Regions from separate parts of the Flindersiella endophytica genome, predicted to be linked through region 2. Evidence: riboswitches for the same ligand, from Rfam matches in the RefSeq annotation. Region 2 holds a riboswitch; each other region holds the start of a gene.
What was found. A riboswitch is a leader RNA that binds a small molecule or an ion and turns the genes downstream of it on or off. The one in region 2 is predicted to bind ZMP and ZTP.
Positions count from the first base shown of each region.

Region 1: linked by a shared signal. The riboswitch ahead of ACYVF6_RS45855 (cyclodeaminase/cyclohydrolase family protein) and the one ahead of ACYVF6_RS15360 (serine hydroxymethyltransferase) in region 2 are both predicted to bind ZMP and ZTP.
Region 3: linked by a shared signal. The riboswitch ahead of ACYVF6_RS29190 (hypothetical protein) and the one ahead of ACYVF6_RS15360 (serine hydroxymethyltransferase) in region 2 are both predicted to bind ZMP and ZTP.

Region 1 is NZ_BAAGYY010000044.1:205,935-216,174, reverse strand. It holds gene ACYVF6_RS45895 (SDR family oxidoreductase) at 1-284, opposite strand, end outside; gene ACYVF6_RS45890 (TetR/AcrR family transcriptional regulator) at 363-941, shown strand; gene ACYVF6_RS45885 (LysE family translocator) at 934-1,626, opposite strand; gene ACYVF6_RS45880 (GNAT family N-acetyltransferase) at 1,866-3,068, opposite strand; gene ACYVF6_RS45875 (VOC family protein) at 3,124-3,564, opposite strand; gene ACYVF6_RS45870 (helix-turn-helix transcriptional regulator) at 3,601-4,032, opposite strand; gene ACYVF6_RS45865 (bifunctional 5,10-methylenetetrahydrofolate dehydrogenase/5,10-methenyltetrahydrofolate cyclohydrolase) at 4,029-4,880, opposite strand; gene ACYVF6_RS45860 (hypothetical protein) at 4,886-5,227, opposite strand; gene ACYVF6_RS45855 (cyclodeaminase/cyclohydrolase family protein) at 5,224-5,817, opposite strand; ZMP/ZTP riboswitch at 5,842-5,924, opposite strand; gene ACYVF6_RS45850 (hypothetical protein) at 6,003-6,968, shown strand; gene ACYVF6_RS45845 (GNAT family N-acetyltransferase) at 6,965-7,507, shown strand; gene pyrE (orotate phosphoribosyltransferase) at 7,504-8,028, shown strand; gene ACYVF6_RS45835 (GyrI-like domain-containing protein) at 8,047-8,574, shown strand; gene ACYVF6_RS45830 (DUF3048 domain-containing protein) at 8,594-9,586, shown strand; gene ACYVF6_RS45825 (sporulation protein) at 9,594-10,240, shown strand, end outside.
Region 2 is NZ_BAAGYY010000013.1:665,407-675,646, forward strand. It holds gene ACYVF6_RS15340 (hypothetical protein) at 1-396, shown strand, start outside; gene ACYVF6_RS15345 (immunoglobulin domain-containing family protein) at 422-1,210, opposite strand; gene ACYVF6_RS15350 (hypothetical protein) at 1,223-1,549, opposite strand; gene ACYVF6_RS15355 (YbaB/EbfC family nucleoid-associated protein) at 1,546-2,196, opposite strand; ZMP/ZTP riboswitch at 2,455-2,553, shown strand; gene ACYVF6_RS15360 (serine hydroxymethyltransferase) at 2,589-3,851, shown strand; gene ACYVF6_RS15365 (GNAT family N-acetyltransferase) at 3,940-4,674, opposite strand; gene ACYVF6_RS15370 (type III PLP-dependent enzyme domain-containing protein) at 4,696-5,919, opposite strand; gene ACYVF6_RS15375 (N-acyl-D-amino-acid deacylase family protein) at 5,916-7,484, opposite strand; gene ACYVF6_RS15380 (M4 family metallopeptidase) at 7,691-9,241, opposite strand; gene ACYVF6_RS15385 (ScyD/ScyE family protein) at 9,647-10,240, opposite strand, start outside.
Region 3 is NZ_BAAGYY010000024.1:286,835-297,074, reverse strand. It holds gene ACYVF6_RS29205 (ABC transporter permease) at 1-1,138, shown strand, start outside; gene ACYVF6_RS29200 (ABC transporter ATP-binding protein) at 1,147-2,181, shown strand; gene ACYVF6_RS29195 (ABC transporter ATP-binding protein) at 2,178-3,251, shown strand; partial or broken gene ACYVF6_RS29190 (hypothetical protein) at 3,211-4,317, opposite strand; ZMP/ZTP riboswitch at 4,336-4,423, opposite strand; gene ACYVF6_RS29185 (enoyl-CoA hydratase/isomerase family protein) at 4,446-5,240, opposite strand; gene ACYVF6_RS29180 (LacI family DNA-binding transcriptional regulator) at 5,289-6,302, shown strand; gene ACYVF6_RS29175 (ABC transporter substrate-binding protein) at 6,737-7,717, shown strand; gene ACYVF6_RS29170 (hypothetical protein) at 7,728-8,642, shown strand; gene ACYVF6_RS29165 (discoidin domain-containing protein) at 8,537-10,240, shown strand, end outside.

The sequences.
Region 1 (10,240 bases), on a different contig from region 2:
CCGACGGTCAGTTCGGAGACCGGGCCGAACGTTCCGGCCGCGGCCGTCGCCGTGATGACGACATGGTCGACCGAGCCGAGCCCGGCGAAGAACTCCGACATCGCCGCCTCGTCGAGCGCGTCGACGGCGGTGCCGGTCGCGCCGGCGGGCAACTCGGCAAGGGCGGCCTGCAGGCGCTCGGGGTTCCGGCCGGTGACGACGACCTCGTGGCCGGCCTTCGCGAGCCGTTGCGCGGTGGCCAGGCCGACCCCCGACGTACCACCGACGATGACTGTGCGTTCCATGTACTCGTTCCTCCCAATTCCAATACACGGTGACTCGTTAATGGATAGCGGTACACCGTGTCTTGTAAAGTGCAAGCCATGGACGAAGTGCTCCCCCGCGGCCGGCCGCGCAGTGAAACCGCCCGGCGGGCGGTGCTGGACGCGACGCTGCGGTTGTGCGCTCAGGACGGATACGCGGCGCTGACGATGAAGGGCATCGCGGACGAAGCCGGCGTCGGACGGCAGACCGTCTACCGGTGGTGGCCCGCCAAGGCCGACGTGGTGCTGGAGGCGCTGGCGGACATCGCCGCGCGGGAGCTGCCCCGCTTCCACCGGACCGGCGACGCGCTGCGGGACGTACACACGGCACTGCGTCTCGTCTTCAACCTGCTCCCGGTGACGGGAAAGCCGCTGTCCGGGCTGATGGCCGACGCGCAGCACGATCCGGAGTTGCAGGCGCGTCTGCAGGCAGCGCTGCTCGGGCCGCGCCGAGCGTTGGTGGAGCAGATCCTGGAGGACGGGATCGCGGCCGGGCAGCTCGAGCGGAACGTGGAGCCGAAACTCGTGTCCGACCTGCTGTTCGGCACGATGTGGTACCGCCTGCTCGGCGGACACGCCCCCGTCGACGACCGCCTGGCCGACGACCTGCGCGAGGTCGCCCGCCGGCTGCTTACGTAGTCATTCGCGCGAGGCGGACGGCGAGGCCGATGAAGACCAGGCCGGTGATGCGGTCGAGCGTACGGCGGACGACGCCCCTGGCCAGCAGGCCGCGGATCCGGTCGACGAGGGCGACGAACAGCATCCACCAGACCAGGGCCGAGAGCACGGTGATCACGCCGAGTACGAGGACCTGCGGAGCGACTGGCATCGAGCCGTCGATGAACTGCGGGAGGAGGCTGAGGAAGAAGAGGGCCGCCTTTGGGTTCAGCACGTTGCCGACGAAGCCCTGGACGAACGCCTTGCGGCGGCTGCCGGTTGGGGTGGGCGGTGTTGGTGCGTTGGGCTCGGCGTTGGTGTTGGGCTCTGCCTCAATGGCGGGCTCGGGTGCGGTTTCGGCTGAGGCTTTGGTGTCGCGCGGCTTTCGGGACGCAAGCAGCGCGTGCACGCCGAGGTAGACCAGGAACGCGGCACCGATCAGCTTTACGACGGTGAACACCGTCGCGGATCGGGCCAGTAGGGCGGACAGGCCGAGGGCGGCGGCGGTGACGTGAACGCATAGACCGCACAGCACGCCGAAGGCGGCCGAGCGACCGTAACGGCCGCCGCGGGAGGCGTGCCGCAGGATGAGCGCGAAGTCCGGGCCGGGTATCGCGTGCGCGATAGCGACCGTCAGAAGAAAACCGAGTAGGACCGTCGTCGACACGTCTTCCATCCTGCCGGGTGGTGGCAACAGGTGGTCGGTGTTTCGCTGACGGCCGCGCCACGGTTGGCTTCCACCGACCGCCACCACGGCCGATCGTCCACCACGGCGCGGCGCTGGTCGATCGGGAACAGGTGGAGCGGATGGCGGCGCCAGCTGAGTCAGAGCAGCCGGAAGCACAGCGCGGGGGTAGGCGGCACTGCAGCAGCCGGGGCGAGCGGTGGGCGTAACGGGGCAGCTGGTCAGAAGAAGTTCTGGCACCACGGGGTCGGGCCCTGGAAGATTCTGGTCAGGGCGGCGACGTCGGCCTCGGTGGCGCCCATGAGCAAGCCGCGGCGGAAGAGTTGGGCGGGGTTGGACCAGCCGGTGTAGAGGGCGGCGAGCTGGCCGATTCCCATGGCTACCGCGGGTGCCGAGGTGGTGGTGGGCTCGAGGGTGCCTTTGCCGTCACTGACCGCGAGGGTCCAGCGGCCGGTGTTCCACGCCGCTCCGGGGTCGGTGAGGTCAAGGCGGACCTCGGCCGAGACGGAGTCGTCGTAGCCGCGGGCGGCGATCGCGCCCTGGGCGTCGACGAGGCGGGTCATCCAGCACCAGCCTTCGCCGTGGGGGCGGGTGCCGCGTTCGCTGAGTTGCATGGTGAGGGCGCGGTTCTGCGGCGCCACGAACGTGATCGTGCGCGCGACGGGATAGTGGCCGGCCAGCAGGCGGGCGAAGGCCAGTTCGGTGTCGAGGTCGGAGGCGACGTGATGCCCCACCGCGAGCCGGAAGAACTCGCGGTTGCCGCTCGACTCCTTGTGGGAGAACGTGATCGACCCCGTGAGGCGCCCGGAGTGCTCGGCGACGTACGCCTCCTGGATCCCCGGGTAGCCCAGCATCCGCCGGGTCGCGAAGAAGTCGCCGTACGAGAGGTTGCCGGGCTCCTCGCACGCGAGCGAGTCGTGCAGCGCGCGCATCGCGGGCAGGTCGGCCTCCTCGGCCGGGCGGACGACGACCGGGGACGACGGCTTGGGCAGGTCGGCGAAGTCGCGCAGGTCGACTTCGTACTCCGGGAACGAGCCGGCGACCTCCCAGCCGTGCCGCCGGTAGAACGTGTGGTTCATGGGATAGAGCGTGGCGATCACCTCGCCGCGTTCGCGCATCGCGTCGAGTGCGGCGGCGACCAGCCGCGAGCCGACACCGCGCTGCCGGTACCCCGGGTCGACCGCGACGCCGGAGACGCCGCCCATCGGCACCTTCCGGCCGCCGAACCACTGGCCGAGCTCCCAGATCGAGAACCGGCCGACCAGTTTGTCGCCGTCGGTCGCGACGAGGCGCCGGTCGAGCGGGTTGTTGGAACGGTCGTCGTCCTCGTCGAACGCCGACGGCCGGGCCGAAAACGCCAGCTGGCTGAGCTGATGCAGCGGCTCGCGTTCGTCCTCGCGTGCGGTTCTTACCTCGATTCCCACAGAATCGGACGATATCTGGCGAGCCCAGCCGTCGGACAGTGGATTTCCGCGCCGGCTACTTCCAGGCGACCGACTCGTCGAGCTGCTCGCTCGGCTGCGTCAGGCTGTACCAGTTGCCGGAGTCGTCGCGGAAGATCGCCTCGACGCCGTACGGACGGTTCTCCGGCTTCTGGATGAACTCCACGCCCTTGGCCGACAGCTCGGCATACGTGGCGTGGCAGTCGTCGGTGTTGAACGCGCCCGCGCCCAGCACGCCCTTCGCGATCAGCGCCTTGAGCTGCTCGGCGGACTCCGGATCCATCGACGGCGGGCCCGGGACCATCAGCGTGAGCTGCAGCTCGGGCTGGTCCTTCATACCGACAGTGACCCAGCGCATGCCGCCTTCGCCGAGCGTCATGTCGAACCGCTCTTCCAGACCCAGCTTCTCGGTGAAGAACTTCTTGGCGGAGTCCTGGTCGAGTACCCACACCGTTGCCAGGCCGAGGGACGTGATCATGCTGTTCCGCTTTCTACGTAGGGAGATGTGCGCTTCTCACGCTAGGTCTTCCCCGTCCGGAAGGGCTTCTTGATTCTTGCGGAAGCCACCGGCCCAGAAGAGTACGAAGCAGCCGGGGATCGGCGGCGGCCCGGAGCTGCGCGCCGACGCCTGGAACTCGCCGGGCGTCAGCCCGGTCTGCTGCTTGAATCGCGTGCAGAACGTGCCGAGGCTGGTGAACCCGACCAGCATGCAGACCTCGGTGACCGTCAGGTTCGCCGACCGCAGCAGCTCCTGGGCGCGCTCGATCCGCCGGCGGCTGAGGTACTGACCGGGCGTCTCACCGTAGGCCTGCTTGAACAGCCGTACGAAGTGGTAACGCGAGTAGCCCGCGGTCGCCGCCACGGCGTCCAGGTCCAGCGGCTCGGCCCAGTCGCGATCCATGGCGTCCTTGGCGAGCCGCAGCCGGCGCAGCAGCGCGGTGTTCACGCTCCGATGCTGGCACGGCTCCCAGGTGCGGTCACAGCGGCGGTGACGGTGTGTCGTAGCAGTACTGCGGTCGTGACGGGTCCGACGCCGCCGGGTACCGGGCTCAGGCCGCCCGCCACCGGCTCGACGGATGCGGCGTCGACGTCGCCGACCAGCTTGCCCTCCGGCGTGGGGTTGGTGCCGACGTCGATCACGTACGCGCCGGGGCGAACGTGCCGATCCGTGATCAGGCCCGCGCGACCGGCCGCGACCACGAGGACGTCGGCCTGCCGGGTGATCGCGGCCAGGTCGGAGGTACGGGAGTGCGCCACGGTGACCGTCGCGTTCCGGTCGAGCAGCAGGTGAGCCACGGGCTTGCCGACGACGGTCGAACGGCCGACGACCACAGCGTGCCGGCCGGCCAGATCGATCTCGTGGTGGTCGAGCAACGCGAGGACGGCGGCGGCCGTCGCGGGAGCGAACGCGGGCTGCCCGGCGGCGAGCCGGCCGAGGCTCAACGGGTTCGCGCCGTCGACGTCCTTGGCGGCGTCGATCGCGCCGGCGAGCTGCTGGGCGGACGGCAGGCCGGCCGGGAGCGGCGACTGGAGCACGATGCCGTGCACGGCATGGTCGGAGTTCAGCTGCCGGAGCGTGGCGCGGATGACCGAGCCGTCGGGTTCGGCCTCGATCACCTCACAGTCGACGCCGACCTTGGCCGCGGCGTTGGAGATCGTACGGACGTACCACGCGCTGGCCTCGTCGCCGCTCACCACCACGACGGCCAGCTTCGGCGGCGTGGGGCGGGCCGCGACAGCCGAGGCGACCTCGGCGCGGATCGCGGCCGCCGGTGCCTTGCCGTCCAGGCGCATGGCGGTCACTTGACGACCTCCTCACGCACAGCCGCGATGGTCGCGGCGGCTCGGGAGACGAGGCAGTCCACGCCGCCGACGGCAGCTGGGCCGCCGAGGTGGACCTCGACGTCGACGCGGGCAGTGGTCGCCACGGCGCTTGCGGCAGGAGCAGGAGCAGCAGGAGCAGCGGCACCGGCACCGGCAGAAGCAGCGGCAGGAGCAGGAGCCGCGGCAACGGCAGCGGTGAGGGGGTTGCGGTTGCCGATCTGCAGCGGCTCCTCCGCGAGCTCGATCAGCTGGGCCGAGGTGACCTCGGCGTGGATCGCGGGTGGCGGGGGGTTGGCGGTCAGGTGCGCGGCGGTCACGTGGCGATCTCCCTGCGGACGGTCGCGACGATGGTGGCGGCTCGGGCTACCAAGTCGTCCACGCCGTCGTCGGCGGCGGGTGGGGAGCCGAGGTTGACTTCGACGTTGACGCGGGCGGTGATGGCTGCCGCGCTGGCAGCGGCCGCTGCCGCGGCGACGTCGGTGAGGAGGTTGCGGTTGCCGATCGGCAGCAGCTCTTCCGCGAGCTCGATCAGCCGGGTGGCGCCGGCCACGACGGCGGCGGGTGGGCGGGCGGCTTCGACCAGGGCGGACCGGATCGCCTGCTTGCGGGAGTCCTGCTGCTCGGGTGTGTCCTTCGGCAGCCGGTAGGCCTGCGAGACGACCTCGAACGCCTCGGCGTCCTCCGCGGCCAGCTGGAGCGCCTCGGCCCGGCGCTCGTCGGCCTCGGCGATGATGCGTTCGATCGTTGGCGCGTGCTCGGCGTATTTCGGGGACTGGCTGTAGCGGCCGACCATCGCGAGCAGCGCGGCTGCCTGGGCGGCCTGCAGAGCGGCGGCCGCGCCACCTCCGGGCGCCGGAACCTTGGCCGCCAACTGCTCGAGGAAGTCGCCGATGGTGATGTCGTGCAAGATCGATACCTCCGTGGACAGGCTCGGAAGCACCCAGGCGATCGATGCCGCTCGACTCGTGACCGCTCCCCGGTGGTGACCCACCTACGCCAGTCGCGGTTTCGGCCAGACTACCTCTGCTGCTCGCGCGAGTTGGGCTACGACTCTAAGCTCTACGAGTCCGACGTCCAGGGAGGGAACCAGCTGTGTCCGCGCAGCCACCACAGTGGCAGCCGTCGCCTCAGCAGCGGCGGCCGCAACCGGGGCAGCAGCCGCCAGGCCGGCAGCCGTCGCCTCAGCAAGGGCAGCAGCAGCGCCCACCGCAAGGCCCGCAGCAGGCAGGTCCCCCGCGCTCGCCCGGTGCCCGCCGCGGCCCCAGCGAGCCGGGCCGATCCACAGCGCCCCCGAACGGCACCGGACGCGGTCGGGTCGCGCTGGCCGCCGGCCTGTCCGTCGTCCTGCTGATCGGCATGTTCACCGCCGTCACCTGGGCCGCGATCGCCGCCGAGAAGCAGCGGGAGCGGATCGCCGCGCAGCCGAGCCCGACGCCGTACTCCGTCCCGAAGTCGGCGGATCCGACCGAAGCGCCTCCTGCGAACGTTCTGGCCAAGCTGCCCACGAAGCCCGATCTGTGCGCGAAGCTGCAGACCGCGCTGGCCGCCGAGCTTCGGCCAGGATCCGCCAAGCCCAACAAGACGAACGACGGGGAGCGCCAGAACTGCCGGTGGGGCTCGCTCGACAAGCAGCGGGCCACCTGGGTCGCGCTCGAGGTAAGCGTGTACCCGGATCGCGAACCGGCGACCGCGATCGCCACTGCCGGCCAGGAGCTCGCCGAGGACAAGGACTACGCCGCCGACACCAAGAGCAACGGCGGGTTCCACAAGAACGTCCACGACGTCAGCGGGATCGGCGACGAGGCCTTCGGCGACGACTCGAGCAACATCATCACAACCGATGACGTGGGCGAGAAGGAGGACGAGATCAACTACCACGTCGCCGGAGCGCACCTCTACGTCAGGTCGGGCAACGTCCTGATCGAGGTCAACTTCCTCGGCGCGACGTATCCCGAGACCCAGAACGTCAAGACCCTGCGCGGCACCAACCTCACCTACGAGCAGGCGGAGCCGAAGGCCAGGCAGATCGTCGAAACAGTCGTGGAGCAGCTCAAGTGAACGTCGAGCTGCGCCCGCTCGCGATCGACGACTGGCCGGCGGTCCACGCCTGGGCGAGCCGCCCGGAGGCCTGCCGGTTCCAGACCTGGGGCCCGAACACCGAGGACGAGACGCGGACGTTCGTCGCAAGTGCGGTCGCGGACGCCGCGCTCCAGTCGCCGCCGCGCCTGTTGTACGTCTTCGTGGTCGACGGCGACGTGCTCGGCAACGGCGCGCTGATCTTCCACAGCCGGGCGCAGCGGCAGGGCGAGATCTCCTACATCGTGCATCCCGATCGCTGGGGACGCGGCATCGCGAGCACGGCCGGGCGGGAGCTGCTGAGGATCGGGTTCGAGGAGCACGGCCTGCACCGGATCCAGGGCACCTGCGACCCGCGTAACGCCGGCTCGGCCGCGGTGCTGAAGAAGCTCGGCATGCGCTACGAGGGCCGGATGCGTCACACCCAGCGCATCCGCGACGGCTGGCGCGACTCGGAGCTGTTCAGCCTCCTCGAGGACGAGTGGGCCGAAGCCGGCCGCGGGATATCGTCGGGAGCGTGACCGAGCAGCCGACGGGTCTCGCGACCCGGATCTACGAGACGGCCCACCTGACCGGCGAGTTCCTGCTGCGTTCGGGTGTGACGACCAGCGAGTACTTCGACAAGTACCGCTTCGAGTCCGACCCCGCGCTGCTGCGCGAGATCGCCACCGCGCTGGCGCCGCTGGTCCCGTCGGACGCCGACGCGCTCGCCGGCCTCGAGCTCGGCGGGATCCCGCTGGTCACGATGTTGTCGCAGGTGACCGGGCTCCCGGCGTTGTTCGTACGCAAGCAGCCCAAGACCTACGGCACCTGCCGGCTCGCCGAGGGCGGTGAGGTCTCGGGCCGCCGGCTGGTCGTGGTCGAGGACGTCGTGACCTCCGGCGGCCAGATCATCATCTCGACCGGCCAGCTCCGCGAGCTCGGCGCGCAGGTCGACACCGCGGTGTGCGCGATCGACCGCGAGAGCGGTGGTGTCGAGAAGCTCGCGTCCGAGGGCATCGAGCTGCGCTCGCTGTTCCGGATCAGCGAGCTGCACAGCTAGACGATCTAGGACATCCCGATGGCGTTCGCCTCTACCGCCGCGACGCTCGTTGGCCAACAGTGGTTCCAAGCGGAGCAGAAGGAAGTGACGACGCCCGTGGAACCCACCATCACCACTCTGCCGGCCTTCGCAGTGGTCGGCATGAAGCTACGCGGCACCGGCGACAAGAACGAGTTTCCGCGGCTCTGGGATCGGTTCATGCCCAGGTCCGGGGAGATCAAGGACCTCTCAAGTCCCAGGATCGCCTATGGCGTCATCAGGGGCTACGACCCGGCGACCGGTCAGTTCGACTACCTGGCCGGGTTCGGGGTAGACAGCGCGGATGCGGTGCCCGAGGACATGGAGGCCTGGAACATCCCCACCCAGACCTACGCCGTGTTCGCCACGACCTTGCCGGAGGTCGGTCTGACGTTCGAAGCGGCCTACAAGTGGCTCGAGCAGTCGAGCTACGTGCGCGACGACGGCCCGGAGTTCGAGCGTTACGCCGAAGACTTCAGCGAAGCCAGCCCGAGGCTCGAGGTCTGTATCCCGGTCCAGAAGACCTGAAGGCCATATCGTCTACGAGATGAGCACTAGCAGTCACGCAAAGCGATGGATTTCGGTCGCGTTGCTGCTGACGGCCCTTGCCGGCTGCAGCTGCAGCCGGCAAGGTGCCGCACCGGCGAGCTCGCCGCCCACATCCAACGAAACGTCGAGCACCTCGCCGACAGCGTCAGCCAAACCGACCAACCCCACCAAGCGACCGGTGCCGGCGACGCCGACCGGCAAGCCCGTGCTCGCGGTGAAGCTCGACAACTCCAAGCCGGCCCGGCCGCAGACCGCGCTCGCGAGCGCCGACCTGATCTACATCGAGCCCGTCGAGGCCGGGCTGAGCCGGATCTGCGCGGTCTACTCCTCGCGGATGCCGAAGGCGGTCGGACCGGTCCGCAGCGCCCGCGAGTCCGACATCGAGCTGCTCGCTCAGTTCGGCCGGCCCGCGCTGGCGTACTCCGGTGCCCAGGGCAAGCTCAAGCCGCTGCTGGCCAGGGCCTCGTTCTACGACGTGTCACCGACGCGTGCCGGGTCGGCGTACTACCGCGGCTCCGGCCGGGTCGCACCCCACAACCTCTACGCCCGTACGTCCGGCCTGCTCGCGCGGGCGCCGAAGGCGAGCAAGGCCAAGGACATCGGCTTCCATCTCGGTGCGGCGCCGGCGGGCGGCAAGCCGCGGTCGAGCCTGCGGGTCGGATACACCGCGTTCCGGATCGGCTTCACCTGGACGAAGGGCGGCTACGCCGTGACGATGGACGGGCGTCGCGTGCCGTCGGTCCGGCCGGCGACGGTCGTCGTGCAGTACACCAAGATTCACAAGTCGAGGTTCCACGACCGCTGGGGCAACTTCTCGCCGTACACGCCGACGGTCGGCTCCGGCCGCGCCGTCGTGCTGCGCGACGGCAAGGCATACGACGTGCGCTGGTCGCGGCCGAAGGCGACGAGCGGCACTACGTTCACCACGGCCGACGGCAAGCCGATGACGTTCGGCAAGGGCCAGATCTGGACCGTCTTCGCCAAAGGTTAGGCGCGCGATGACCGAGACACAGCGGGAGCCGTATCCGACCATGGCGCTCACGCTGGCGAGCCGGCGGATCCAGCCGGGCGGCAAGCTGCTCGGCGAGCTGCGCCTGCGGGCAGCCGCGGAGCCGGTCGTCCTCCGGCAGGTCCATGCCCGTCTCTGGGCCAGGGTCTACGCGGACTTCGACGACGATGAGGGAGCTCACCACGTCCGCCTGCTCGACCGACCCATCGCCGGCGAACTTCGGCTCGGCGCAGGCGAAGAGAAGACGATCGACCTGCGACTGTCGGTCTCCTGGAGTACGCCGATCACGCTCGCGGGTGGCCGGGGGCTGAGGGGTCTGACCGTCTTCCTGATGCTGTGGGCCGACGCCGCCGTGCCGACCGGAGATGTCATCCGCGAGCTCCAGGTCGTCCCGCTGCCCTGGCAGGAGCGAATGCTGCAGGCCTGCCGGGAGCGCGGAATCGACTGGGACGTCACATATGCCTACAGCGGCAGCCAGATCCTGGTCCGCGAGCGCAACGGCCGGCTCCCGGAGATCCGCCTCGGCTGGCACGTTCACAGGCGCTGGGTCACGCTCGACGTCAACGGACGATCCATCCGGCTCACCCACCAGCGCGCCGACCGGGACGACTGGATGCCGTGGTTGAGCGAACGCCT
Region 2 (10,240 bases):
ACCGGCATTCCGGGACTGATCCTGATCCTGCTGGGGGCATATCCCGTCCTCGCCTTGATCCTATGGCTTGGACACGATCAACTGACGAGCACTACCTACTTCGCACTCGCGGGTGGAGTGCTTCTTCATCTATTGGCGATCGTTCTTTTGCTTCCAACGATCAGGCTGGGCCGCAACGGAACGCTGACGTCCGAAGTGTGCCGTAAGTATCTTCCTCGCCTCGGAGTGATAACCGTTGTCTGCGCCCTGTACTCCGTGCTGGCCTACGGCGTCACAGACCGGCTGGCCTATACAGCATTCTCAAGCCTGACCGCGATTGTCTGCCTTTGGTGCGAACTACATTTCTACCAGATTTACCGCGCGGTCACGGCCGGGAAAGGGACTGGAGACCAGTAGCCGAGGAGCGCTACAGCCATTGACTCTAGCCGGCCCAAGGGCGCGGCCAGCGGCCTCCGAACCCACCAAGCGGACTCATCTCAACTCCGATCCTGTCGAGCGCGTCCTCACATGCCTTTGCGAACTCGAAGTAGCCCCGCACGATGTCGAACGCAATCTTCACCAACCCGGATGCCACGGCAACGGCGGCTCCGATCGCTACCGCGGAAAGAGTGTCGACAGTGAACGGCGCCAGCGCCGCCCCTACAAGCAACCCAGCCCCGCTGCTGCTAGCAAGATCTATCAGCATGCCATCGACCGACTTCTTCGCCGCTTCCTGGGCTTCGGCCTTGGCCCTGAGCGCGATGGCGATCTTCTCGCAATGCTCTTCGAGTGGACCGAGACAATCGGAATCCACCTTGTCGTTCAGATAACTTTCCAAGGCTTCAGAGGCACTGTCGGACCATCGAAGTTTGAGCTCATACATCGAGTCGTGCAGCTTACGGTTCCAAGCCTTTGCCATACCGTACAGCGATCCGGTGCCACCACTTCTGCCTTCTGGACACCAGGCATCAGCAGCGGCCCGAAGTCGGGCCGGATCTCCCGGATCCATGAGGAATTTCCGGACCTCGAGCCATCTATCCGCTATGTCAGCCGGTGCGTACCCCATAATGACATCAACAAGTTGGACGCTGGCGGGACCAGGCGGCTCTCGATTGAGCGGAGGATCGGCGCGGGTGGCCCGATTCCATCGATCCTTGTACTCGTCTACCGGAACTCTCGGGTTGTATCGGTAGTATTGTTCCTGCTCATCAGTCAGGTATTCGTCGCTCATGAGCGATCCGCCTTATTCGTTGAGACGGCGACCGATGCGCAGAAGCTCGGCAGCACTGGTTTCTTCGGCTTGCTCACTTCGGGCGGCGACGCTGTGGAGCACGGTGCGGAGCTCGCCAAATGCGTCCGCACCATCCCGAAGGAAGTCACGCACCTTCGCCCGCAGGGCCTCGTACGAACTGTCTGGATCCGAGCCCTCGCCCTGGTAGCCCCAGTCACGAGCACGAAGGAACACAGGCTCCTCGTCGAAACTGCCGGCAGTTCTCCACATGTCTCCCCCGACGCCGAAGAACTCATCACCGGCTGTGCGGATCGCAGGGCGATCTACTTCTTTCGTCAAGGCAACCTCGCTCGTAGTGCGGCCAGTGTCTGGTTGAACTCCTCGAGCCGTTCCTGGGCACGGTCCTCGAAGGACCGGCCGTCGGTCAGACCGGACGCCAGTTCGACCCGGCGGCTGACTGCCGCCTCGCCGCACTCTTGCAGTACGGCACAGATATCCGCGGCAAGTCGGGCCGGCTCGACTTCCGTCGCGTGACGAGCGCGGATGTCCACGCGGTGCGGCTCTCCGCGAAGGTCGAACTCGGCGGCCACCGCACCACGGGCACGTTCCGAGCGCACTGTTTCCGCTTGCAGGCGCCGGATCAGGTCTGAAGCTTCGGGAATGGTGTCCACCGCTGTACGAATGACGGCTCCTGCGTCGCTCGCAGCCTGGTTGTCTAGGCCAGCGGTTGCGTACACTGTCTCGGCTGCTGCTGCCGAATCTTCGCGGGCCCGCATGTGGCAGGCGAATACTTCGCGAGCCAGATTCTGTGACTGAATCGACTTTGCCCAACACGGGTCCAGGTCGACGGTCTTCACTCGCTGCGTGCCGTCGACGGTGATGCGTAGGACCTTTCGCCGATCCTCGGCGGTGAACAGTTGAGCGGACAGTTCACGTTGGGCATACAGAATCCGCTCGCCAAGCGAGCGTGACTCACCTGTCTGCATCGATTCCACCCCGTGCTTGCCCCAGTCAGACCGGCCCCAGTACCGACCAGCCGACTGTATCGCGGCGATGCCGGACAGTGTCAAGGTTCAGACCTGCGGCACAGGTGCGGCCGGTAACGGACCGCGCGGTGGCGCCTGGCCACGTCCCTTGAAAAGGGACACGACCAGAAAGCGGCTCCTTCTCACCACCGTGACCAGGAGCCGCACCAGCACCCGCATCTCTCCGCTCCCTCCGCTGATGGCTGCACTAGGCTCGTCGGGGTACGCGGCGACTGGCGCTGGGGTGGAACCGACCACCGGGGAGCCGCGTACGAGACGCAAGAGCCCGTACCGGCACCGCGCGCCTGGGTGTCTGGGTCGCTGGAACCAACGCTGACCCAGGAGGAAGCACGATGACCGACCTGACGACTCGTCTGGCCGATGCCGACCCGAAGATCGCCGAGCTCGTGGAGGCGGAGGGGCGCCGGCAGTTCGAGAAGATCCGGCTGATCCCGAGCGAGAACTACGTCTCTCGCGCCGTACTGGAAGCCACCGGCACCGTCCTCACCAACAAGTACTCCGAGGGCTACTCGCGCAAGCGTTACTACGAAGGCCAGCAGCTCATCGACGAGGTCGAGGAAGTCGCGATCGAGCGGGCCAAGGCGCTGTTCGGCGTCGAGCACGCCAACGTACAGCCCTACTCCGGCTCGCCCGCGAACCTCGCCGTCTACCTGGCGTTCATGACGCCGGGCGACACGTTCATGTCGCTGGAGCTGGCGCACGGCGGCCACCTGACGCACGGTTCGCCGGTGTCGGCGACCGGCACGTGGTTCCGTCCGGTGCACTACGGCGTCGACCCGGCGACCGGCCGGATCGACATGGACGCGGCGCGTGAGCTGGCGCTGAAGGAACGGCCCAAGGTCATCTTCTGCGGCGGCACGGCGATCCCGCGGCTGATCGACTTCGAGGCGTTCGCGTCGATCGCGCAGGAGGTCGGCGCGCTGCTGGTCGCCGACATTGCCCACATCGCCGGCCTGATCGCCGGTGGCGCCCACCCGACGCCGGTCGGGCACGCCCCGGTCATCTCGACGACCACCCACAAGACCCTGCGCGGCCCGCGTGGCGCGATGCTCCTGTCGGACGAGGAGCACGCGAAGGCGCTCGACAAGGCCGTCTTCCCCGGCCTGCAGGGCGGCCCGCACAACCACACGACGGCAGCGATCGCGGTGGCCCTGCACGAGGCGGCGACAGCCGAGTTCAAGACGTACGCGGCGCAGATCGTCACCAACGCCGCTGCCCTGGCCGACGCGCTGAACGAGCGCGGCTTCGACCTGATCTCCGGTGGTACCGACAACCACCTGATCCTGATCGACCTGACCAAGAAGGACATCGCCGGCAAGCCGGCGGCCAAGGCGCTGGACAAGGCCGGTATCGAACTCAACTTCAACACCGTGCCGTTCGACCCGCGCAAGCCCTGGTCCCCGTCCGGCATCCGGATCGGTACGCCGGCCGTCACCACCCGCGGCATGCAGGCCGACCACATGCCGCGCATCGCCGCCTGGATGGACGAGGCGATCGAAGCCGGCAAGAAGGAAGACGACGACGCCCTGGCCCGGATCGCCGCCGAGGTCAAGGAGTTCTGCTCCGCCTTCCCGATCCCCGGCTGGCCTGCCTGACCGACCCTTCGTTGAACGAACCGGCTGGGTGCGGCTCGACCATGAGCCGCGCCCAGCCGGTTTCGTCTGTGATCGCACGCGGCGACGGCTAGGAAGCTGCGGCGATCCACCAGTTGGCCATCGTGAGCGTCTGGAAGCCGAGCGACTCGTACAGCGGCCGCGCCGCCGTGGCCGAGGTCAGTGTCGCCGGCCGGTCGGCGTAGCGCTCGAGCACGGTGTGCATCATCGCGCGGGCGATGCCGCGCGACCTGTAGTCCGGCAGCGTCGTGACCCAGTAGACGCCCGCGGCGCCGCCCGCCTCGACGATGACCGTGATGCCCGCGGGCTCACCTTCCCACTCGGCCAGGAAGAACCGGATGTCCCGGCGGTCGAGCAGCCCGGCCGGGAACGCCGTCCCCTGCTCGTACGGCTGGAACGTCTCCAGCGGAAAGCCGTCGACCCCGATCCGCTCGACCACGGTCAGCAGGTCCGGCCCGTCGATCTCGGAGACGCTGACCGCCGACGGCCGCAGCGCGGGGAGCGGTGCGGGATGCCGGATCATCACCGCGAGCTGGCGTTTGACCAGGCCCTGCTCGGTCAGATCGACGGTGCCGAACGAGTCCTCCACTGTCACGCCGGCCTGCGAGGGTAGGGTCGCCTGCCGGGCGGCCTCGGCGACGTCGGCATCGGCCGGCTCGCCGGACAGCATCATCACGCGACGGCCGCGCCGGCCACCCTCGACGACGAGCAACCCGTCGGTACGCACGTATTCGTTCCCGCGGGCCTCGGCGAGAGCCGTCCAGAGCGCGGCGGCGTTGCGCACCGCACGTTCGAGATCGTCCATCCGGCAAACGGTAGCCGCGCCTCAGAACAACGTGTGCGCGATCTCCAGAATCCTGCCGTCGTCCGCGACGATCGGCACCAGCCGCCATTTGTCGAAGGCGGTGCAGGGATGGGCGACGCCGAGGCAGACGCGGTCGCCGACGGCGAGGTCGGAGGACGGGGGCAGGTCGAGGAAGCCGTGCTGGTCGTTGACCTGCGAGACCTCGACGCCCGAGGTGTCGCGACGTTCGCCCGTCACGGACTCGGCGAAGCGCACGATCGGCAGGGCCACGTCGAAGGGCACGTCGCGGCGGCCGGCGCCGATCAGGGCGCGACCCGGCTCCGGGCGGGACAGGACGTACGCCCACACGTCGATCGCGGGATGCAGGTCGGACGGCAGCGGTGTCGCCACGGAGTAGAGGCCGTCGTCGTGGGTGACGTAGCCGCCACTGCGCAGCACCACCGTCGCCGGCTCCGCGCCCGACAGCGAGGCTGCCACCACGTCGAAGTACGTACTGCCGCCGGCGCTCAGGATCGGCGGGCCGGAGATCACCCCGGACCCCGCGAGCTCCAGCCCGAGCCGGCGCACCGCCGAGCAGAGCTCGGCCACGGCGTCCATCGTCGCCTCGTCACGCGCATGGCCGACCACGCCTTCGAACGCCGAACAGCCGACCACCGCGAGCGTTCCGGTCGCAGCGGCGGCCCGCGCGACCGCGGCCCCTTCCTCGTGCGTGCGCGCGCCCGTACGCTTGCCCGGCACGCCGAGCTCCACCAGCACGGGCAGCCGGCGCGACAGTCCGGAGGCGGCCAGCGCCCGATCCAGCAGCGAGACCCCGTCCAGCGTGTCGACGTAGCCGATCACCGTCAACGCCGGGTTGGCGTTCAACGCCGAAGCCAGCCAGGCGATCCCCGCCGGATCGACGAGCTGGTTGGCCATCAGCACCCGGCGCACACCCATCTCGGCGAACGTACGCACCTGGTCGATGGTCGCCGCGGTGATCCCCCATGCGCCCGCCGCCAGCTGCCGGTAGGTGATCTCCGGCGACATCGTGGTCTTGCCGTGTGGTGCCAGCTCGACACCGTGCGACCGGCACCATGCCGCCATCGTCGCGACGTTGGACTCCAGCGCGGAGGCCCGCAGCACCATCGCCGGGAACGTCAGGTCGAACAGGCTCGCCTGGTCGGCGATGCGGTTGGGCTGCTTGCGCAGCTCCGCGAGATCGTCGCCGAACACGTCGGCGTCGTACGAAACACCTTCGAGCGTCACAGGCCGGCCTCTCCTCGTCGTACCGCTCGACCGGCTCGGGCACCGGTCAGCACGCCATCCGCCAGCACCAGCCGGCCCGCCACCAGGACGTGGCTGACGCCGGACGCGAGGCTGCGCGGGTTCGCATAAGTCGCGGTGTCACCGACCGACTCCGGATCGATCACGGCGAGGTCGGCGACGTTGCCCCGCACCAGCTGGCCGCGGCCGCGCAGCCCGAACCGCGACGCCGGACGACCGGCAAGATGCATCGCCGCGCGCCCCCAGTCCCAGTCGGCCAGCTCGCGTGTGTGCCTGCCGAGGAACCGCGCGAACGCGCCCCAGCCGCGCGGATGCGGATGCCCGCCGAGGTAGATGCCGTCGGAGCACGCCATGTGCCTGTGGTCCCTGGCCAGCGCGCGCATGTCGTCCTCGGTGCCTCCACCGGGTGAGCCGATGATGCAGCCGACGGCGAGCTCGCTCGCCACCAGCAGCTCGCAGACCAGCTCGCCGAGCCCCAGCTCGGTCCGTTTGCTGGCCTCGGCAAGCGACAGCCCTTCCAGGAAGCGGTAGCGCTCGCTGGCGACGTAGCCGAGCGTCGCCTCGGCCAGCTCCGTCTCGATGCCCGGGAACCAGGTCTGCTCGAGCTCGGTGCGTACGGCCGTGTCGGCCAGCCGGCGCAATGTCGCCTTGACGCCACCCTCCTGTACGCGCGGCGGCAGCGCCTTCATCGCGAGGATGGTGTTTCCGAACAAATGGGGATACGAGTCGAACGTCACGTCCACCCCGTCGGCCGCACAGCGCTCCAGCTGGGCGAGCAGCGCCTCGCTCCTGCCGCGGTAGTGCGACACGTGAACGGGCACGCCGCTCTCGCGGCCGAGGATCCGCGCCTCGGTCATGCCGGGCGCGCGGCCGTCGGCGTAGCTGCGTAAGTGCGAGACGTACGGTGCGTTCCACCGCGCGGCCGGCCTGCACAGCGCGGTCAGCTCGGTCAGGTCGGCGAACACGCCCGGGACGTACTCCAGGCCCGTGGAGACGCCGACCGCGCCCTCGTCGAGACCGGTCTGGACGAGCCGAACCATCGCCGCCAGCTCGTCGATGCTGGCGCGCCGGTTGTCGGGGCCCATCACCTCGTGGCGCACGGTCCCGAGCGGCACGAGGTAGCAGACGTTGATCGAGGTGCGCATGTCGTAGGACGACAGGAAGTCGGCGACCGAGCAGCCACCGGTGAACTCCGCGGGCGGCTGGCCGTCGACGGCCGCGAAGTACTGGGCGACGTAGTCGACGGTGGCCTGTGAGCCGGGTGCGAACGACAGCCCGTCCTGGCCGAGCACCACCGTGGTGATCCCCTGCCGCAGCATGGCCTCCTGGACGTCCGCGCGCTGCAGCACGGCGTCGACATGCACGTGGGCGTCGATGAATCCGGGGAACAGCAGCCGGCCGGTCGCGTCGATGACGGTCCGTGCGGTGGCATCGCTCAGATCGCCGAGCGCGGCGATCCGGCCCTGGGAGACGGCGAGGTCGGCCCGGGCGGGCGGGGCACCCGTGCCGTCGACGACCGCGCCACCGGTGATCAGAACGTCATACATGGCGAGTCGCCTCTCTCCGTGACTGCTTGAGCGGAAAACCGCACGTGTACTGCTTCTTTGGGCGGTGGCGGAACTGCTTCCCAACACCTCTCACAGTCAGTTCTAGCCGATCGCAGGAATCAGCTATGTGGCCTGGACCGATTATGGCCCGCCAAAGACCCCGAACCCGTGCTCGGGTCCGGGGTCTTCGCCGACCAAACAGGTTGTCAGGCGACGCTCACGGCCGTCCAGGTGGCCGCGACCGCTTTGGCCTCGGCGCTGTCAGCACCGTACAGGTCGTTGGCGGCCGACAGGGTGGCCTCGCGGGCACCCTTGTAGTCGGTCGTCGACGTCATGTACTCGGTCAGCGCCTTGTACCAGATCGCGGCGGCCTTCTCGTTCCCGATTCCCGTGACCGTGGAGCTGTCACAGGTCGGGCTGTCGTAGGCCACGCCGTTGATCTCCTTCGTGCCACTTCCTTCGCTCAGCAGGTAGAAGAAGTGGTTGGCGACACCGGAGGAGTAGTGCACGTCCAGGTCACCGACGTCGGCGGACCAGCAGTCGGCGCTCTGGCCATCCATCGACGGCTTGTCCATCCGGCGGATGTAGTTCTTGGCAGGGTCGAAGTCGAGGAAGATTTCCTCGCCCATGACGTAGTCGGGCACGTCCTCGGCGTTGTTGGCGTGGGCCTCGACCATCGTTCCGAAGATGTCGGACGTGGCCTCGTTGAGACCGCCGGACTCGCCGCTGTAGTCCAGGTTGGCCGTACGGCTGGTGACGCCGTGGCTCATCTCGTGACCGGCGATGTCGAGCTCGACCAGCGGACCGGCCGTGGTGCCGTCACCGTCGCCGTAGAGCATGCAGAAGCAGGAGTCGTCCCACGCGGCGTTGAACCAGTTCTGGCTCACGTGAACGTAGGACTTGGCGCCCTTGCCGTCGTCGGCGATGCCGTTACGGCCGTGGACCTCCTTGTAGTAGTCCCAGGTCTCGGCGACACCGAAGTGGGCGTCGACAGCCGCGGAAGCAGCGTCGTTGTTGGTGCCGTCGCCCCAGTTGTTGTCGTCGTCGAGGAACTTGTTGTCCTCCGGGTTGTCACTGCCCTTGGCGTCGTAGGTGGCACCGTTCCCGCGTACGGGGTCGATCAGCGTGAACTGCTCGCCCTCCTTCGTGGTGTCGACGGCGACCTCGCCGAGGTAGAGGCTCTTGCCCTTGCCGGCCTCGTTGAGCACGGTCGGGACGCTGCGCGTCACCTTGCCCGAGGTGGCGTCGACGAAGACACGCTCGCCTGCCGGAGCGCCCTTCCGCGCACCTCGGACGTCGACGCTCCAGGCCAGCAGGGGCTTGGCGCCTGTGGCATCGACGACCAGCGTCGGCTTCGACGTGGCGACCTTGAAGGCGACCGACTTGGCCGCCGCGTCGGCGGCCTTCGGAGCCGCGACGCCGGGTTTGGTGGAGATGCCGGTGCGGATCGCGCCGGACGGCGCGAACTTTCCGCTCGCGGACGTGAACTTTCCGCCGGCGTCCTGGTGGACGACGAAGTCACCACCGACGATCGGCAGTCCGTTGTAGGTCCGGTTGAATCTCACGTGACTCGAGCCGTCACGTTCGACGATGGTGTCCACCGTCGAAAGCGACTGGCCCTTGGTGAATCCGAGCTTGCCACCGTTTGCGGTGACGTTGGCGCGCGCCTTGGCGATAGCCGAGTCCGTGGTCGGCTTCTCGACACTGTCCGACCAGGGGGTACCCGAGCCGGCAAGGGCAGCGCCGCCTGTTGCCATTCCTATCGATCCCAGAGCGAGCACTGTCACCAGTGCGCCTCCGGCGCTTAGTACCGTGCGCCTCAATGGCCCTCCCTCGTAATGTCCCGCCACGTAGTGGGGTCACGCAGCGGAACGCATCCGTTTCGCTGAGAACGCTGTCAAGCGGGCATGGCGGCAAGAAAGTACTGGGCAGTAACCATTGCTTACTCTTTACCAAATGGCACGTGTTGAAATTGTCTGACGACTATGTGTAGTAGGAATTGGCCTAAAGCTGCCTAAATTGGAACCACCTCTGCTGACTGGCTCTCCCGAAAGCGCCGAAATGTCCCCTTTTTCTTTCCAAGCTGAACTCGCCGCCCTGGACCTGAAAAAGGGGATCCGGCCGGAGGCTGACCGGCCGAATCCCCACCTCGCCCTTCTCTGCTAGGACAGCGGAATCCGCAGCACGCTGCCCGTACCCACGCAGGTGCCACAGTTGCTGACGTAGGCGGCACGTCCCTTGAACGCCAGCCCGCCCGGCCCCGTCAGCCCGTCGCTCATCACGACGTGCTGCGAACCGTTGTGGCCGACCCGGATGAGAGCGCCGGTCGGGTCGCCGGAGAGCAACCCGTTCTTGGCGATCTCCAGGACGTAGAGCTTGCCGTCCTTGCCGAAGCCGACGTCGATGATGTTGGTGAAGCCGTCCGCGTAGATCGTCGGTGCCTTTCCGGGAACCACGCGGTAGACACGAGCGGCGCCGGGCACGAACGGGAACCCCGTCAGCTCCCCGACGTAGTACGCGCCGTCCGGGCCGCGCACGACGGACGTCGGCACCGGCTGCATCGGGATCTGCGTCCCCGGCGGCAGGCCGAGGAACGGTGGCGCGTCGACCATTCGGCTGGGGAAGGTCGCGACCGTGCTGACTGCGCCGCTCGGGGACACCCGCACCAGCGAGTTGCCTCCGGCATCGGCGACGACCTGGCCCCACGCCGTGGCGACCACGGAGTTCGGGTTGCTGTCAGGCTCGCCCTGGTCCGG
Region 3 (10,240 bases), on a different contig from region 2:
TCCCGACGCCGACACGACGAGAGTCGCCGACGCACCGGACGCTGGTGGGGCGCGGCGGGCCACCACGCGCAGGCGGACCGCGAAGCAGTGGCGGCTGGTGTGGTGGAGGTTCCGCAAGCACAAGCTCGCGATGATCGGGCTGGTCCTCACGCTCGGGATCTACTTCGTCGCGCTGTTCGCGGAGTTCCTCGCACCGACGACGGCAGCTGCGTTCAACGCGCAGTACACCTACGCGCCGCCACAGCGTCTGCACTTCAGCACCGACGCCGGCCTGTACGTCAAGGGCTATCGATCGACCGTCGACCCGGATACGTTCGAGCTGACCTTCAAGGTCGACGAGAAGCATCGCGTTCCGGTGGGTTTCTTCGTCAAGGGCAAGGAATACAAGCTGTTCGGGCTGATCCCGGGCGACCGTCACCTGATCGGGCCGAGGGACGCACGGCAGCCGATGTACTTGCTCGGCGCGAACCGCAACGGCTACGACCTGCTCTCACGGATCATCTACGGCACGCGGATCTCGATGACGATCGGCCTGGTGGGCGTCGCGATCGCTCTCGCGCTCGGCATCCTGCTCGGCGGGCTGTCAGGGTACTTCGGGGGCAAGCTCGACACGGTGATCCAGCGGATGGTCGAGTTCTTCATGTCGATCCCGGGAATCCCGTTGTGGATGGGGCTTTCGGCCGCGCTGCCCCGCGACTGGGGACCGATGCAGCGGTACTTCGCGATCACCGTGATCCTGGCAGTGGTCGGCTGGACCGACCTGGCACGAGTCGTTCGAGGCCGCTTCCTCGCGTTGCGGCAGGAGGAGTTCGTCACATCCGCGCGGATCGACGGCTGCAGCCGGCCGCGGGTGATCTTCCGGCACATGCTGCCGTCGTTCACCAGTCACCTGATCGCGTCGGTCACGCTGTCGATTCCGGGGATGATCCTCGCGGAGACGGCGCTGAGTTTCCTCGGCCTCGGCCTGCAGGCCCCGGCGGTGAGCTGGGGCGTGCTGCTGCAGGACGCGCAGAACGTCAGGGTGCTGGCGACCGCGCCCTGGTTGATGATTCCCGGCGTCGCGGTGGTCGTCGCCGTGCTCGCGCTGAACTTCGTCGGCGACGGGCTGCGGGACGCCGCCGATCCGTACAAGAGATGAGGGTGCCGATGCCACCCAGCGAGGTGCTGCTCGAGATCGAGGACCTGCGGACGCAGTTCTTCACCCGGGAGGGTGTAGTGCGCGCCGTCGACGGCGTGAACCTCACTGTGCCGCGTGGCAAGACAGTCTGCGTGGTCGGCGAGTCGGGCTGCGGCAAGAGCGTGACGGCGCGATCGGTGCTCGGGTTGGTCGACGAGCCAGGACGGGTGGTCTCCGGCTCGATCCGGTGGCACCGCGCCGGCGACGAGAGCGTGGACCTGGCGACGTTCGGGCGCAGGAGCGAGCAGTTGCGTCGTGTCCGGGGGGCCGAGATCGCGATGGTGTTCCAGGAGCCGATGGCCTCGCTGTCACCCGTCCACACGATCGGATCTCAGCTGCTCGAGGCGATCCAGACCCACCTACCGCTGTCTGCTGAAGAGGCCCGGGTGCGGGCGGTCGAGCTGCTGCGGCGGGTGGGGATTCCGCACGCGGAGCAGCGGATGTCGGCGTACTCCTTCGAGTTGTCGGGCGGCATGTGCCAGCGGGTGATGATCGCGATCGCGCTGGCGTGCGACCCGGCGCTGCTGATCGCCGACGAGCCGACGACCGCGCTGGACGTGACGACGCAGGCCCGGATCCTCGACCTGATTCGCGATCTGCAGGCCGACACGGGGATGTCGGTGTTGTTCATCACGCACGACCTGGGTGTGGTCGCCGAGGTCGCCGACGAGGTGGTCGTGATGTATCTCGGCACGGTCGTCGAGCATGGTCCAGTCAACGACATCTTTCACGACCCGAAACATCCGTACACGAAGGCCTTGCTGGGATCGATTCCACGGATGGGGGAGGGGACGAAGCAACGGATGAGCGTGATTCGTGGCAACGTCCCGCATCCGTCCGACCGGCCTGCCGGCTGTCCGTTCCATCCGCGGTGCGACTCGGCGATCGCCGGCGTCTGCGACGTGGACGACCCGCCTGTGGTGCCGGTCGGGGAGGGCCGGACGGCGCGGTGCGTCCTGTATGCCCAGGACCGGGTGAGTGCTGTCGAGGAGGTCGACGCGTGAACGAGTCGATTGTCGAGCTGCGGGACCTGTCGGTGCACTTTCCGGTCAAGCACGGCCTGCTGGGACGTACGGCCGGACAGCTCCGCGCCGTCGACGGGGTGAACCTCGGCATCCGGCGCGGCGAGACGCTGGGACTGGTCGGCGAGTCGGGCTGTGGGAAGTCGACGCTCGGCCGGTCGATCTCGCGAATCCTGAAGCCGACCACGGGTCGGGTCCTCTACCGGGACTCCGCCGGCGCCGTCACCGACCTGGCCCGGCTGGGATACCGGGAGCTGCGGCCGTTCCAGCGGGACATCCGCGTGGTGTTCCAGGATCCGTTCTCGTCGCTGAACCCGCGGATGACGTTGCTGCAGATCGTCGGCGAGCCGTTGCGGGCGAACCGGATCGCTTCGGGGTCGGAGCTCGAGCACCGGGTCGCGGAGATGCTGACGCGGGTGGGACTGTCGCCGAAGTACATGGACCGGTTCCCGCACGCGTTCTCCGGTGGTGAACGGCAGCGGGTCAACATCGCCAGGGCGCTGATCCTGAACCCTCGGCTGGTGATCGCGGACGAGCCGGTGTCGGCGCTGGACGTGTCGGTGCGGGCGCAGATCCTCAACCTGCTGAGGGATCTGCAGGAGGAGCTCGAGCTGACGTACCTGTTCGTGTCGCACGACCTGTCCGTCGTGGAGAGCGTGTGCGACCGGGTTGCCGTGATGTACCTCGGCAAGCTCGTCGAGCTGGTGGAGACCGCGTCGCTCTACTCCACGCCGCGGCATCCGTACACCGAGGCGTTGCTGTCGGCCGTGCCGCGGCCGGATCCCCTGCTGCGCGAGACCGGACGCCGGATCCGGCTGTCCGACGACCTGCCGGATCCGGCGAACCCGCCGGCCGGTTGCTCGTTCCACACGCGGTGCACGTATGCGGTGGAGGGTACGTGCGATGTGGCCGGCTCCGGGCCGGCGCTCGACGAGATCTCGCCGGGGCATCGGGTGGCCTGCCTGCGTACGGACGAACTGTCGCTGGCAGGTGTGAGTGGTGTCAGGGATGTCAGTGGTGGAACAGCCGGAGGCCGGTCCGGGCGAGCGTGATGCCGTGTTCCCGGCAGACGGCGGCCACGTCGCCGGAACGGATCGAGCCGCCGGGCTCGGCGATGTACTTGACGCCGTGGCGGTGGGCGTGGTCGACGTTGTCGCGGAACGGCAGCGCGCCGTCCGACACGAACGCGACGCCGGTGAGTTGCCTGATCCACTGGTCTCGTTGGGCGGCTGTGAGCTCGTCCTCGAGGTAGCGGATCTGCTCGTTGATCCGGTCCTGGCGTCTGGTGCCTGGCGGGAACGTCAGTGCGCGAACGGCGGGGTGACGGCGCAGCCACCAGGTGTCGGCCTTGGCGCCGCCGAGCCGGGTGCAGTCGACCCTCGACTGCTGGCCGGCACCGATGCCGAGCGTTGCGCCGTCGCGTACGTAACAGACGGAGTTGGACTGGGTGAAGCGCAGAGTCGCCATGCCCAGCAGGAGATCCGCTGCGGCGCGTGGTGGAATCGGGTCGCCGGTGACGAGCTCGAGGCTGCCTGCGTGGAGCTTCGGCTGGTCGCGGTCCTGGGTGAGGCGCAGCCCGAAGACGTCGCGATGCTCCTGCTCGGGCGGCGTGAACGACTGGTCGGCCTCGATGACGAGGAAGCTTCCGCGCTTCTTCCTGGCGAGCGTGGCGACCGTGCCGGGCGCGTAGCCAGGAGCGACGATGCCGTCGCAGACCACAGTGGTCAGCAACTCTGCCAGCTCGGCGTCGACGGGATGCGAGACGGCAGCGAAGTCGCCGAACGACGACCTGGGATCGGCGTCGCGGGCCCGGAGGTAGGCGCTGGCCAGGTCTCCGGGATCGGCGACGCCGTACAGCTCCGCCGTTACGTCGTCGATCGGGCCGGCCAGGGCGGTGCCGGCGGGGGAGACGTGCTTGAACGAGGCGGCCGCGGGTATGCCCAGCGCGTGGGCGGCTTCGCGGACGAGTTGCCAGCCGTTGAGGGCGTCGAGCAGGTTGATGTAGGACGGCTGGCCGTTCAGCACGGTGATCGGCTCGGTGCCGGGGGTGACCGGGGTGGCTCGGGCGGCCTGGTGGGGGTTGGTGCCGTAGCGCAGATGCATGGTTTTGGTTGCCTCCTCAGCTGCTGTCGCTGACGGAGGCGCCCAGGCGTTCGACGCTCGCGTCTTGTTTGTGCGGCCGCTCCCCGGTGGTGGTCCACCTTCGCCAGTCGCGGCCGTTCTCCTACTGTACCTAGCGTCCCTGGCTAGTTCCCCTTGAAAGCGGGGTCGCGCTTGTCGATGAACGCGTTGATGCCTTCCTTGGCGTCGGTGCTGGCGAAGAGGTTGGACAGCACCTGCTGCTCGACGGTGAGACCTGTCTCGAACTCCATCGCGAGGCCGTCATCGATCAGGCGCTTGGCGGCGCGGGTGGCGAGCGGTGCCTGGCCGGCGATCGTTCCGGCGAGCTCGACGGCCTGTTCGTACAGGCGATCCGGCTCACAGACCTGGCTGATCAGGCCGAGGGCTTGCAGTTCGGCCGCGGTGGCGAAGCGGCCGGTGAGGACGAGCTCCTTGGTGAACCTGGAGCCGGCGGCGCGGGCCAGGCGTTGCGTACCGCCGCCGCCGGGGAGCAATCCGAGCTTGACTTCGGGCAGGCCGAACTTCGCCTTCTCGGACGCGACGATCAGGTCGCAGCAGAGCACGACCTCGAAGCCGCCGCCGAGGGCGTAGCCGTTGACGGCCGCGATCGTGGTCTGGGGGAGGCGTTCCAGGGCGGAGAACACCTCGCGGCCGAGGCGTTGGTAGTCGTCGAACGCGGGCCGGCTCACGTTGTGGTACTCCGTGATGTCGGCGCCGGCGATGAAGCCGCGTCCGGTACCGGTCAGGACGAGCACGCGGATGTCGTCGTCGCCTTGGAGCGCGGCGAAGTAGTCGCGGAGCCGCTCCAGGATGCTGCGCGACAGCGCGCCCAGCGCCTCTTCCCGGTCGATCCGCAACACGGCGACGCCGTTCGCGTGGCGTTGCTCGACGAGGTGGTCGTGCAGGCGCTGTTCGCTCATGGCCGGGTCTCCTTCACGATCGCGTTAAAACGTTTCTACACTGAAGCCGTGTCCACGATCGTCGAGGTGGCCCGGTTGGCGCAAGTGACGCCGTCGATCGTGTCCAGGCTGCTCAACGGCGACCCGTCGCTGCGGATCCGGCCCGAGACGCGCGACCGCGTGCTGGCGGCGGCCGAGGAACTGCAGTACGCGCCCAACCATGCGGCCCGGGCGCTGCGTAGGGCTTCGGTCGGCACGTTGGGGCTGGCGGTGCATGACATCCACAACCCGGTCTACGGCGAGATCATCGCCGGCGCGGAGGCGGAGGCCAGGCAGCAGGGCAGCATCCTGATCCTCGCCGACGTCGACAGTCTCGCCTCCGACGACACCACGTTCCGCCGCGTCGTCCGCGGCGGCGCGATCGACGGGCTGATGTTGCAGCGCAACGGCGAGGCGTCCGACCGCGTGGTCGAGCGGGTGGCGGGCGCGCGGTTGCCGCTGGTGATCCTGAACGAGCGGGTCCGCCCGCCGTTGTCGGGTGTCGCGGTGGAGGACCGGCGGGCGGCGGCACTGGCCACGCGGCACCTGGTGGCGCTAGGTCACCAACGGGTCGCCCACCTCGAGCTCGGCGGAGGCAACTCCCGAGCCCGCGACCGCCGCGCCGGCTGGCGCGACGCCATGCGGGAGGCAGGCCTAACTGTGTCCCCCGACCTCCTCCGCGTCGGTGGCGTCCGCCCCGAGACGGGGTACGTCGGGCTGATGGAGCTGCTCACCACGCGCCAACGCCCGACCGCGGTCTTCGTCGGCACCCTGTTGTCTGCGATCGGTGCCCTGACGGCGGCGAGAGAGGCGGGGCTGGAGGTTCCCGGCGACCTGTCCATCGTGGCCTTCCACGACGCCTGGTTCGCCGAACACGCCAGCCCTCCACTGACCGTGGTCCGCCTCCCCCTGCGCGAGATGGGCGCCAGAGCGGTCCGCCTCCTCGGCGAGATCACCGGCGGCGCCGGCCCACGCCAGATGACAGTGACCGATCCGGCCCCCGAACTCCTCCGCCGCGGCTCCACCGCCCCACCCCGCGACTGACGGCTTCGGCGGCCGAGCGCCTGCACCTCAGTTTGCGGTAGCCGCAACCAGCCGCCACCGTAGCTGCCCGTCACGGCAGCTTCCCATCACCGCAGCTGCCGGCCGCTGCGGGCTGCCGATGTTGCTCGTGTCGCGGTGGCATCGCAGTGCTGGCTTTCGCCGCTGGCATCGGACGCGACTGGTTGTGGTTGCTGTCGATCGCGATGGTGGCGAGCTGCCTGCACCTGGGCTTGCGGTGGCCGCAGCTTGCCGCCACCGCTGTTGGCCGTCATCGCTGCTGGTCGCCGTCGCGGGCATTTGTGGGCGCTCGCTGCTCGGCCGGCGGTGGGCGGCCGGTTGTGGCCCGGAGGGTTGACGGTGGCCGTCGCGCGGCGATACGACGGAAAAACGATTTCCTTCTTCCGTCGGTTCCGGGTGTGCCAAGGAGGCGCGACATGGCTCGATCTCGCCGGACGTGGTTCGTGGCGGCCGCCGGGTTTGTACTGCTCAGCCCCCTCGCAGCGGCGTGCGGAGACGATGCGGGCGCGGGGGACAACCCTTCGATCAGCCTGATCGTCGGGCTGAAGGGGGATGCGTTCTACGGTTCGATGGCCTGCGGTGCCCGGGCCGCCGCCAAGCGGGCAGGCGCGACGCTCGATGTTCAGGGCCCTGGCAAGTGGGACGCGCCCGAGCAGATCCAGGTGCTCAACTCGGTCATCGCGAAGCAGCCCGATGCGATCCTCATCGCTCCCGTCGACGACACCGCGCTCCAGGCGCCACTCGAGGAAGCAGAAGCCCAGGGCATCAAGATCGTGCTCGTCGACACGACGCTGAAGGATCCCAAGCCGGCCGCCTCCCAGGTCACGTCCGACGATCAGCTCGCTGGTCAGCACGCCGCCGAGGAAGTGGTCCGCGAGACCGGCGGCAACGGTTCGGTGATCGCGATCAACACTCAGCCAGGCGTGTCGACCGTCGAGGCCAGGATGAAGGGGTTCGAGGCCGGCCTGAAGCAGGCACCCGGCCTGAAGTACCTCGGCCGCCAGAACGTCGGCGACGACGCGGCCAAGGCCGCCACCGCCGTGACGAGCACGCTGGCGGCCCACCCCGACCTCTCCGCCGTGTTCGCCACCAACACCCTCACCGGCCAGGGCGCCGCCACCGGCATCAAGAACGCCAACAAGACCGGCGAGATCAAGCTGGTCGGCTTCGACGCCAACCCGAGCGGCGTCGAGGCACTGGAGGACGGCACCGCCCAGGCCCAGGTCGTCCTCAAGCCGCTCGACATCGGTACCAAAGGCGTCGAGCAGGCGATCAACGCGCTGAACGACAAACCGGTCGAGAAGCTCATCCGTACCGACTCCCTGATCGCCACCAAGGACAGTCTCGCCACCAAGCCCGTGAAGACCTACCTCTACAACGACAGCTGCACCGGCTGAGGAGCCCATCATGCGACGTGGACTGAGAATCTCCGTTGCCCTGCTCGCCGCCCTGCTGGCCGCCGTCGTACAGGTGAGCCCGGGCAGCGCGGGCAAACCGCAAGCGACCTCGCCGGCCGACACCTACTACCGCGCGCTGCTGCTCAACACGCCGTTCGTCGAGTCCACCTGGGACGCCGCCGTGGGCTCGTACCGCATCCAGGACTTCTACGTCGTCGGCGTCTTCGGCAACGCCGTCCTGCTCACGAACGGAACCTACGACGAGCAGCTCGCCGGCGTCAGCAAGGAAACCCTGCGCGACCACACTGTCCGCTCGATCGCCTTCGCCGCCGCCAAGAACCGCTGGGTCGACCCGAACGGCAGCTGGGGCAAGACGATCTACTGGGACTCCACGATGGAGACCTACTTCGTCGCCGCGGCGAAGATGGTGTGGCAGGACCTCGGCCAGACAACCAGGCAGCAGGTCGACACCATCATCCGCTCCGCCGCCGACAACATCGTCGACCTCGGCGCCAACAGCCCCGAGACCAACGGCCTGGCCGGCGGGTACGTGGGCAACACCCGCATGGAGGAGATGGGTGCGCGCAGCATGCCGCTCGCCGCCGCCCTCGCCTGGCTGCCGGACGACGCCCGCGCGAACGAGTGGCGTGAGTGGCATGCCCGCTGGATGCTCAACCTGGGTGCGCTTCCGCAAGCAGACAAGGCGAATCCAGCGGTCATCGCCGGCCGCCCGTCGAGCAGTGGAGCACCGCGCACAACATCTTCGACACGTTCATCATCGAGAACCACAACTCGTGGAACCCGATGTACCAGCAGTCGATGGGCGCGTATCCCGGCCGCAACGCCGTGCAGTTCCTCCTCGCCGGCAAGCAGCTGCCCGAGGAGATCCTGCGCCAGCCCAACGATGACCCGCTCTGGAACGTGATGGCGCAGCTCGGCACCGACGCCGGCGTCGCGCAGGACTTCATGATCGACGACCGGCATCACCTGTACGGACGCGCGCTGCTGCCGATCACCTACCGCGCGACGGTCGCCCGAGACCGCTACGCCGCCCGCGCCGAGGCGATGCTCGCCGACCGGCTGCTGCCGTACGTGCAGTACGCACCGTCCGGCCGGCTGACGAAGTTCAGCGGCGAACCGAAGTACGAGCCGGAGGCCCGCGCCGAGGTGGCCATGTCGTACCTCCTGCACGCCTGGAGCGACAGGCTCGGCGGCCCGGTCGAGCCGGTGAGCCAGGAGCAGTACTTCAGGCACTTCGCCGGAGTCGTCGACTACGGCACCGGTCCAGGCCTGGTCGCGCACCAGACCGAACGCGCGCTGTCGGGCGCGTTGAGCAAGCCCGGCTTCGTGAAGTTCGCCTACCTGCCGCAGCACGACGACTGGCTGTTCGACGTCGCCGGCAAGAGCCCTGCCCTGCTGCCGTCGGTCGACGCCACAGTGCAGGCACGCGCGGCCCACGTCTACACCAAGGCACGTGACGGCCTGGACGCCTCGGCGACCGCGCTGCGCACGTCGCAAGGTGTTACCGGCTTCACCACGCTCCCAGACGGCACGGTCGTCTACGCGACCAGCGGTACGGGCGCCGGCGAGGGCGTGCTGCGCCTGTACAACCTGACCATGCCCGGCGTGCCGGGCCTCGACGGCGACCGAACGTTCAGCTGGAACGGCGGATCGACCACGCTGGCAGCCGGACTCGGCGACGGCGGCGTCGACGACGTGCGGCTCCCCGCGACAACCGCCCGCTACGTCAGAATGTCCGGCACCAAGGCCGCCACACAGTACGGCTTCTCGCTGTGGGAGCTCGAGGCGTACGCCGGCGCGAGCGCCAACCTCGCCAAGGGCAGGCCCACCACGGCCTCTTCCAGCTCCGCGGGCTTCGAGCCCGCCAAGGCCACCGACGGCGACCCCGCCACCCGCTGGGCGGTCGCGACCGACCAGCGCCTGGACCCCGGCTGGCTCGCCGTTGACCTCGGCCGGCCCCAGCAGCTCGACCGGGTGAACCTGCGCTGGGAGACCGCGTACGCGTCCGCCTACGACGTCCAGGTCTCCGACGACGGCCAGACCTGGCGGACCGTCGCCAGCGTTCCGAAGAAGCAACACGCCAACGGCACCTGGCTGAACGTCGACGGCCGCGCGGGCTTCGTCGTACGCGGCAGCGGCAACCCGATTACCGTCACCCCGACCGGCGTGGTGCTCTCCGACGGCCCGGCAACGGGTGCGGCCGGCATGGTGGTCGAGGGCTACCCTGCCGAGACGACGGACCAGACGGCCGCGCACGCCGGCACGCCAGCGCCCGTTGGCGGCCCGGCGGGCTTGGCGGCCAGCGTCGTTGGTGGGCACCTGTCGCTGTTCAACCTGACCGCCTCACCGATCACCAACGCGACGGTGACGATTCCCCATCAGGGCAAGGCGATCACGCTGTACGAGGGTACGCAGCGGACCGCCGCGGGGAGCACGAGTTACAGCGTCTCCGTGCCGGCCGCCGACGCTCGGGTCGCGCCCGCACGGTTCACGATCTCCGGG